One region of the Geodermatophilus sp. SYSU D01186 genome, then DNA from elsewhere that is predicted to be linked to it. Evidence: riboswitches for the same ligand, from Rfam matches in the RefSeq annotation. Region 1 holds a riboswitch; the other holds the start of a gene.
The links. A riboswitch is a leader RNA that binds a small molecule or an ion and turns the genes downstream of it on or off. The one in region 1 is predicted to bind cyclic di-AMP.

Region 2: another riboswitch for cyclic di-AMP. It lies ahead of ACI784_RS15085 (aggregation-promoting factor C-terminal-like domain-containing protein); the one in region 1 lies ahead of ACI784_RS12140 (hypothetical protein).

Annotation. Positions count from the first base shown of each region.
Region 1 covers NZ_JBJGYW010000014.1:35,944-40,070, reverse strand. The annotation lists gene ACI784_RS12150 (sugar kinase) at 1-381, shown strand, start outside; gene ACI784_RS12145 (dihydrodipicolinate synthase family protein) at 384-1,268, shown strand; cyclic di-AMP (ydaO/yuaA leader) riboswitch at 1,420-1,570, shown strand; gene ACI784_RS12140 (hypothetical protein) at 1,850-2,785, shown strand; gene ACI784_RS12135 (ArsC/Spx/MgsR family protein) at 2,801-3,175, opposite strand; partial or broken gene ACI784_RS12130 (SDR family oxidoreductase) at 3,494-4,127, shown strand, end outside.
Region 2 covers NZ_JBJGYW010000019.1:27,553-31,679, forward strand. The annotation lists gene ACI784_RS15070 (flavin-containing monooxygenase) at 1-70, opposite strand, end outside; gene ACI784_RS15075 (TetR/AcrR family transcriptional regulator) at 132-767, opposite strand; gene ACI784_RS15080 (class I SAM-dependent methyltransferase) at 773-1,411, opposite strand; gene ACI784_RS15085 (aggregation-promoting factor C-terminal-like domain-containing protein) at 1,512-2,363, opposite strand; cyclic di-AMP (ydaO/yuaA leader) riboswitch at 2,591-2,738, opposite strand; gene ACI784_RS15090 (LLM class flavin-dependent oxidoreductase) at 2,934-4,091, shown strand; gene ACI784_RS15095 (FMN reductase) at 4,088-4,127, shown strand, end outside.

The sequences.
Region 1 (4,127 bases):
GACGTCCTGCTGGCCGGCCACGACGAGGCCCGCGCCCTGTGGGGCTGGGACGACGACACGTGCCTGGAGCGGCTGGCCGACGCCGGGCCCGCCGAGGTCGTGCTCAAGCTCGGCGCGCGCGGCTGCGCGGCCCGGGTGGACGGCGAGCGGCTGACCTCCCCGGGGTTCCCCGCCCGACAGCTCGACCCGGTCGGTGCCGGCGACGCGTTCGCCGCCGGCTACCTCGCGGCCACCCTGTGGGGCTGCGGGCCGGCCGAGCGTCTGCGCACCGCCAACGCCATGGGCGCCTTCTGCGTGCAGGACCGCGGCGACTACGAGGGCCTGCCCAGCCGCCGTGAACTGACCGCGTTCCTGGACCGGACCGTCGACCTCGGGAGGTGACGATGCACCCCGACGACCCCGCCGGCGTGCTCGAGGGTGTCTACGTGGCGAACGTGACGCCCTTCCGCGACGACGAGCGCTTCAGCATCGACGTCGACTCCTACCTGGGCCACGTCCGCTGGCTGGCCGGGCAGGGCGTGGCCGGGGTCATCCCGTTCGGCACCAACGGCGAGGGGCCGTCGGTGTCCCCGCGGGAGAAGCTGGCCGTGCTGGAGGCCCTGCTGCCGGAGGTGGGGCCGCTGCACGTCGTCCCGACGGTGGCGGAGGGGAACCTGCCGGACACCCTGGACCTGCTGGCGGAGTTGGCGGACCTGCCGGTGCGGGCGGTGATGGTGCTCCCGCCGTACTACTTCCGGCCGGCCGCGGCCGAGGGCCTGCGGGTGTTCTACGAGCGGGTCCTGGCCGCCACCCGGCACCCGGTGGTCGTCTACCACATCCCCAAGTACGCGGTGCCCGTCCCCGCGGAGCTCGTGACCGCGCTGCCGGTGTGGGGGGTGAAGGACTCCGGCGGGGAGGCCGGCTACGCCGAGGCCGTGCACGCGGCGGGCAAGGGCGTGCTGGTCGGTACCGAGGACGACCTGCCGGCCCGCCTGCTGACCGCCACCGGCTCGATCTCGGCGCTGGCCAACATCGTCCCCGAGCAGGTCGTCGCGCTCTACCAGCACGTCCGCGGCGGGCGGGCGGCCGACGCCGCGGCGCTGTCGGCCCACCTGCAGCAGGTGCGGGCGATGACCAAGGAGTTCGTCGCGCCGGGGATGCTCAAGCGCATCGCCGAGCGGCGGCACGGGCACCCCATGGGCACCGTGCGCCCGCCCCTGGTGCCGGTGCCGGCGTCCTTCGACGCCGCGGCCGCGGTCGAGCGCGCCGTGGCGGTCCCCGTCGGCTGAGGGTCCAGCCCCTACACCGTCCGGCCGTCGATCGGGCGCTGCGCGACGCGGGTCACCCGACGAAACGACGGCCACGGATTGTCACAACTGCATAACGACGGTTACGGTGGGGTGGTCCGCTCGACCGTCGCGTCCCCGCCCGGGGAGCCCCGAACGGACGCCGCCGAGTCGCCCTCCGGGGTGAGCCGGGGACCCATCGCAGTACTGGGGTGAATCCCGCTCCGGGCATCCGTCCGGAACGAGTAGGGCTGCTTCCCGCCCGAACCCGTCAGCTAACTCGGTAGGCGGCCATCGGAAGAACGGAGAGCCGCCGGATGGCGCGCCCTTGCCCTGCAGCACGACCCTGCCCGAGCCGGTACCGCCCGAGCCGGGTGCCCCCGCGCACCTGATCGCACGCGGCCGTCCCTGACGCACGCCGCCCGCGGGCCCACCTCGAGCACCTCCGCTCGACCGGCTGACCGCCGCTTCCCCGGTGACCCGCGCAGGCGCCCGGACGACCGCAGCCCCGCTGCCCGCTCGCCCCCGCAGCCCGCCGCCCTCCGGCGCGCCGCTGCGCCGTAGACCCCGGAGCACACCCCCTCATGGACCCCCGCACGACAACCGGTCGCGCCGCCGACCGCCGCAGCGGTTCGCGCCGCCGTCCCCCGGCGACCGTCCGCCGTCCCGCGCTGTACCTCGGCGTGGCCACCGCCGGCGCCCTCATGGTCAACGTCCTGTTCGGCTCGGACCCGGCCGCGCAGGCCGAGGCCGGGCCGTCGGAGTCGGTCAGCGTCGCCGCTGAGCTCGGGCTGACCGCCGACTCCGCCCCCGCCGCCCAGGCGACGCCGGACCTGGAGTCGCTCGAGCAGCTGACCGCCAGCCGCAGCAGCCGCGAGGCCGAGCAGACCGCGGCGCAGCAGGCCCAGGCCGCCGCCGACCAGGCCGAGCTGGACCGCCGGAAGGCCGAGGAGGAGGCCGCAGCGCGGGCCGCCGAGGCCGCGAAGGCTGCCGAGGCCGCGAAGGCTGCCGAGGCCGCGAAGGCCGCCGAGGCCGCGAAGGCTGCCGAGGCCGCGCAGGCCGCCGAGGCCGCGAAGGCCGCCCAGGCGGCGAAGGCCGCCCCGCAACGTTCCGGTGGGTCCGCCGGAACGGCCGCGGCCTCGGGGAGCGTCGCGGCCACCACCGTCGCGCGCATCACCAACACCGCCGGGCCCACGAAGCCCCCGGCGCAGGCGGCCGCCAACGCGGTGGTCAGCAACGTGCCCGGCGCCGCCGGCATCACCATCGGCGGCACCCGTGCCAGCGCCGCCGACCCGGGCGGCCACCCCTCGGGCCTGGCGCTGGACTACATGACCAGCTCCGCGCTCGGGGACACGATCGCCCAGTACCACATCGCCCACTGGGACGAGCTGGGCGTGGACTACATCATCTGGAAGCAGCGGATGCTCAGCTCGCCGAACGGTGCCTGGAAGGCCATGGCCGACCGCGGCAGCCCGACGGCCAACCACATGGACCACGTCCACGTGAACTACCGGGGCTGACCGCCTCCCCGGCGGTCACGGCCGCCCGTGCGCGTCGCGGGCGGCCGCGACCACCTCGGTCAGCGTCTCGTCGTCCCGGGCGACCCACGCCCGGCCGTCGTCGGTGAGCACGAGCGGGCGCTGGATCAGCCTCGGGTGCTGCACCAGCAGCCGGACCCACGTGTCGGCGTCCCGGGGGAGGTCCCGCAGCCCGAGCTCGCGGGCCAGCGGCTCGGACATCCGCGTGACGTCCCACGGCTGCAGCGCGAGCGCGCCCAGCGCGGCGCGCAGCTCCGACTCGGTCGGCGGGTCGTCGAGGTAGCGGCGCAGGGTGTACTCCACGCCGGCCTCCTCCAGGTGGTCGCGCGCGGTGCGGCACTTGGAACAGGACGGGTTGAACCAGACCTCCACAGTGCGACCCTATGGTGCCCACGCCGATCGGCAGACGTCCTAGACATCTGTTGCGGGGTGCACCGGTCGGCGGCATGCTGGTCGGCGGGCGGGGCCCTGGGGCGTTCCCTCGGGTGCGCCCCGCCCGCCAACGTCCGACACGGGGGTTTGGGCGACGCCGTCCGAGGGCACCCCGTCGGCCGACCGGCCCCGGCGTGGCCGTGAAACCCCCGCGCCGGGGCCGTGGCGCGTGCGCACCCGGGCCGGCCCCGGTGTCGCGCCGGACACATCCGGCCGACACGCCCAGCGGCCGCGTCTCGCCGGGGTGGGGCACCCGCCATGGCACAGACACGGTTGAAGCCGGTGGGCGAGCAGGTCGTCGTCGTGATGGGCGCGTCGAGCGGCATCGGCCGCGCGATCGCGGCCCGGTTCGCCGCCGAGGGTGCGCGGGTCGTCGTCGCGGCACGGGGCGAGGCGGGGCTGCGGTCCCTCGTCGAGGAGATCCGGGCGGCCGGCGGCGAGGCCTGCGCCGTGGTCGCCGAGGTCGCCGACGCGGCCCAGGTGCGACGGGTGGCCCAGCGCGCGGTCGACGAGTACGGCCGGCTGGACACGTGGGTGCACGCCGCCGCCGTCCTGCTCGTCGCCCCGTTCGAGGAGACGACGCCGGAGGAGTTCCAGCGGGTCGTCGACGTCGACCTGATGGGCCAGGTCCACGGGGCCATGGCCGCCCTGCCGCACCTCAGGCGGGACGGCGGCGCGTTCGTCTCCATCTCCTCGATGGGCGCCGAGCGCGGGGTGCCCCTCCAGACGGCCTACTGCGCGACCAAGCACGGCATCGACGGGTTCCTGGAGACGCTCCGGACCGAGGTGCGCCGGGGGGGCCTGCCGGTCAGCATCACCCAGGTCCTGCCCGCGACCATCAACACTCCGCTGTTCGACCAGGCGCGGACGAAGATCGGCGTCAAGCCCGTCG
Region 2 (4,127 bases), on a different contig from region 1:
AGGCGGCGCCGATGCCGGAGAGCCCGGCGCCGACGATGAGCACGTCCACGTGCTCGGCGGGTGCGGTCATGTCGTTCCCCCTGGCTCGGCCGGTGACCTGCGCCACGGTAGTCGACACGTCGTCGAGGACGTCAACGACGCGTCGGCTCGTCGGTGCCGTAGATGGTGCGCAGCCAGACGGTGAGCAGGACGTCGATGAGCTCGTCCTCCCCCACGGCCGGCTGCTGGCCGGCGAGGGTGCCCTGGATGACCCGCTCGTTCATCCAGTTCAGCGCCGTGGCGAGGTCGCGCGCCGCCGGCCCGCCCGGCGCCGCACCGCGCGCCCGCTCCTCTTCGATCGCCGCGGCGGTCTCGGCGACGAACCCCTCCATGACCTGGGACCACAGCTCCCGCACCTCGGCGCTGGCGGCCAGCAGCTGGGTGGCGGCCGCGGTGAGGGCCCGGTGTGCGCGGAAGGTGTCGCGGACCGCGACCAGCGCCGCGCGCCAGCTCTCCCGCACGTCGTCGGAGGCGGCGGCCAGGGCGGCGGCGCGCAGCTCCCGGGCCTCGGCGACCACGCGGTCCAGCAGCGCCAGGACGACGGCCTCCTTGGAGGCGAAGTAGAAGTAGAAGGTGGGCCGGGAGATGCCGGCACCGCGGGCGAGGTCGTCGACGGAGATCTCCGCCGGCGACCGCTGCGCCAGCAGCGCCTCGGCGGTGGCGAGGATCGCCCGCTCCCGGTCGTCACCGGAGGGACGGCGGGCGCGGCGGCCACGGTCGGGTGCCACGCTGCTCACGGCAGCCGCCAGACCGTCGTCCGCCGCAGGCCCGGACCCTCGGTCTCCGGGATCTCGTAGACCGCGGCGGCGGCCAGCCGGTCGTGCGGCAGGTAGGGCCGCCCCGGATCACCCACGTACACCTCGACCCCGCGGGCGCGGGCACGGTCGAGGAACGGCAGCACCCGTTCGGTCATCTCCCGGTCGTAGCAGACGTCCCCGGCCAGGACGACGTCGATGCCGGGCAGCTCGCGGCCGAGGACGTCACCGATCACGCTCACGCCGTCGATTCCGTTGAGGCCGGCGTTGACGCCGACCGCGGTGCGGCTGAACTCGTCGACGTCACTGGCCAGCACCCACCGGGCACCGGCCAGCCGGGCGGCGAGGGCGACCAGGCCGCTGCCGGCGCCGAGGTCGAGCACCGTCCGTCCAGCGACCACCTCGGGCCGGTCCAGGACGAAGCGGGCCAGCGCCTGGCCGCCCGGCCACGCCGCCGCCCAGAACGGCGGCGCCTCCCCGGCGCCACCGTCCTCGGTCTCCATCGCCTCCCACAGGGCGACGACGTCCTCGGCCACGTGCAGCCGCACCTCCGGGACCGACGACGGCCGCCGGACCTGGGTGTGGGCACGGACGAAACCGGACGGGACGACCCTCACCGCCCGACCGTCCCACACCCGGTCCCGAGACGGCTCGAGGGGCCGCCCCTGTCAGGAGCGGCCCCTCGAACGGGTGCCCGGTGCGGGACCGGGGCGGCGATCAGTACCAGTTGTGGGCCTGCGAGTGCGCCCACGCGCCACAGGGGCTGCCGTACCGGTTCTCGATGTAGATGAGCCCGGCGTCGATCTGGCGGTAGCCGTCGGAGGTCTTCGCGATGCCGGTGCCGGCCCAGGTGGAGTTCAGGAACTGCGGGATGCCGTAGGCGGTGCTGGTGGGGTTCTGCGCGTTGGGGTTCCAGCCGCTCTCCTTGCCCCACAGGTTCTCCAGGCAGCTGAACTGCTGGGCGCTGCCGACCTTGGACATCGCGTACTCCTTGAAGGAGCCGCGGGGAGCCGCGGCGGCCGCGGGCGCCGGGGCGGCGGCAGGAGCGGCAGCGGCCGCGGCCGCGGCCTGCGCAGCGGCAGCGGCCTCACGCTCGGCGGCCTCGCGGGCGGCCTGCTCGGCGGCGGCGGCCTCCGCGGCGGCGCGCTCGGCGGCCTCGCGCTCGGCGGCCTGGCGGTCGAGCTCGGCCTGGTCGGCCGCGGCCTGCGCCTGGGCGGCGCTGGCCTCGGCGGCCTGGCGCTCGCTGCGGGAGGCGGCGAGGTGCTGCAGCGGGGCCAGGTCGGCGGCCTCCGGGGTCGCCGCGGCCGCGGCGTCGGCGGTGATGCCGAGCTGCTCGGCCACGCTGACCGACTCGGTCCGGGTGGCGGTGGCCTCGGCGTCGGGCGCGCCGCTGGCCAGGACGTTGACCACGATCGCGCCGGCCGCGGCGGCGGCCAGGAAGAACGCGGGACGGCGGCCCTTGGCCGGCAGGCCGAAGCCGCGGCGGGAGGTGGTCTGGGGGGTGGCGGCGTCGGCGGCGGGGGTGGTGGCGGCGTCGACGGCGGGGAACTGCACGGTGCGGTCGTTCATCGAGTGGGGTGCTCCGGGGCGCGAGGGCGCCCGCGGGCCTGCCGACTCGTACGGAGGGCAGCCCGGGACGCGAGGGTCTACGGGAGGGGTCCGGCGGCGGTCAGTGACGCGCGCGGCCGGTCAACGGCGAGGCGGGATCAGCGGACCGAGGAAGAGGCGCGAGGTGCGCGTGGCCCGGGATCCCTGCGAGCCGGGAGGGCCCGTGGGCGAGGCATGCGGATGCTCTCCGTTCCTTCCATGGCCGCCTACCGAGTTAGCTGACGGGTTCGGGCGGGAAGGTGCCCTACCTGCTCGAGAGCAGGACTCACCCCAGTGCTTCGATGGGTCCCCGGCTCACGTCCGCGGGAGGCGGACACGACTCGGCGGCGTCCGGCCAGGCTCCCCGGATGGGGAAGCACGACCGACCGGACCCACTCACCGTACGGGCCGTTATCGTCCTGTGACAATCCCGTGGGCCCCATCCGTCACGTGACCCTCGTCGCGGGAGAGTTCTCGGCGGATCCGGAATACGCCCGGGGCGGCGCTGTTGCACGCAGCAGTAGTTGCGCTCTCAACCACTTGGAGCACGAGATGCAGTTCGGGATCTTCTCGGTCAGCGACCTCACGACCGACCCCACGACCGGCCGCACGCCCAGCGAGGCGGAGCGGATCCAGGCGGTCGTGGCCATCGCGAAGAAGGCCGAGGAGGTCGGGCTCGACGTCTTCGCCCTCGGCGAGCACCACAACCCGCCGTTCTTCTCGTCCTCCCCCACCACCACGCTGGCCTACATCGCCGCGCAGACCCCGACGCTGCAGCTGTCGACGGCGACCACGCTGATCACCACCAACGACCCGGTGAAGATCGCCGAGGACTACGCGATGCTGCAGCACCTGGCCGGCGGCCGCGTGGACCTGATGATGGGCCGCGGCAACACCGGCCCGGTCTACCCCTGGTTCGGCAAGGACATCCGTGACGGCATCCCGCTGGCCGTGGAGAACTACGCGCTGCTGCGCAAGCTGTGGGACACCGACGTCGTCAACTGGTCGGGGCAGTACCGCACCCCGCTGCAGGGCTTCACCTCGACCCCGCGGCCGCTGGACGGCGTCGCGCCGTTCGTGTGGCACGGCTCCATCCGCTCGCCGCAGATCGCCGAGCAGGCCGCCTACTACGGCGACGGCTTCTTCCACAACCACATCTTCTGGCCGCCGCAGCACACCCAGCGGATGGTCGAGTTCTACCGCCAGCGCTACGAGCACCACGGCCACGGCTCGGCCGACCAGGCGATCGTCGGCCTCGGCGGGCAGGTCTTCATGCGCAGGAACAGCCAGGACGCCGTCCGGGAGTTCCGGCCCTACTTCGACAACGCCCCGGTCTACGGGCACGGCCCGTCGCTGGAGGACTTCAGCCGTGAGACGCCGCTGACCGTCGGCTCCCCGCAGCAGGTCGTCGAGCGCACCCTCGGCTTCCGGGACTACGTCGGCGACTACCAGCGGCAGCTGTTCCTCATCGACCACGCCGGCCTGCCGCTGAAGACGGTGCTGGAGCAGCTGGACATCCTCGGCGAGGAGGTCGTGCCCGTCCTGCGCCGCGAGTTCGCCGCGCTGAAGCCCGCGCACGTGCCCGACGCCCCGACCCACGCCTCCCGGGTCGCCGCCCGCGGCGGGGCGAAGGACGCGACCGTCCACGCGGCCGCCGACAGTGTCACGGGGCAGGCGCGCGAGGAGGCCGAGGAGGTGGAGGTCCGATGAGCACCCGCACCCTCGCCGTCGTCAGCGCCGGGCTGT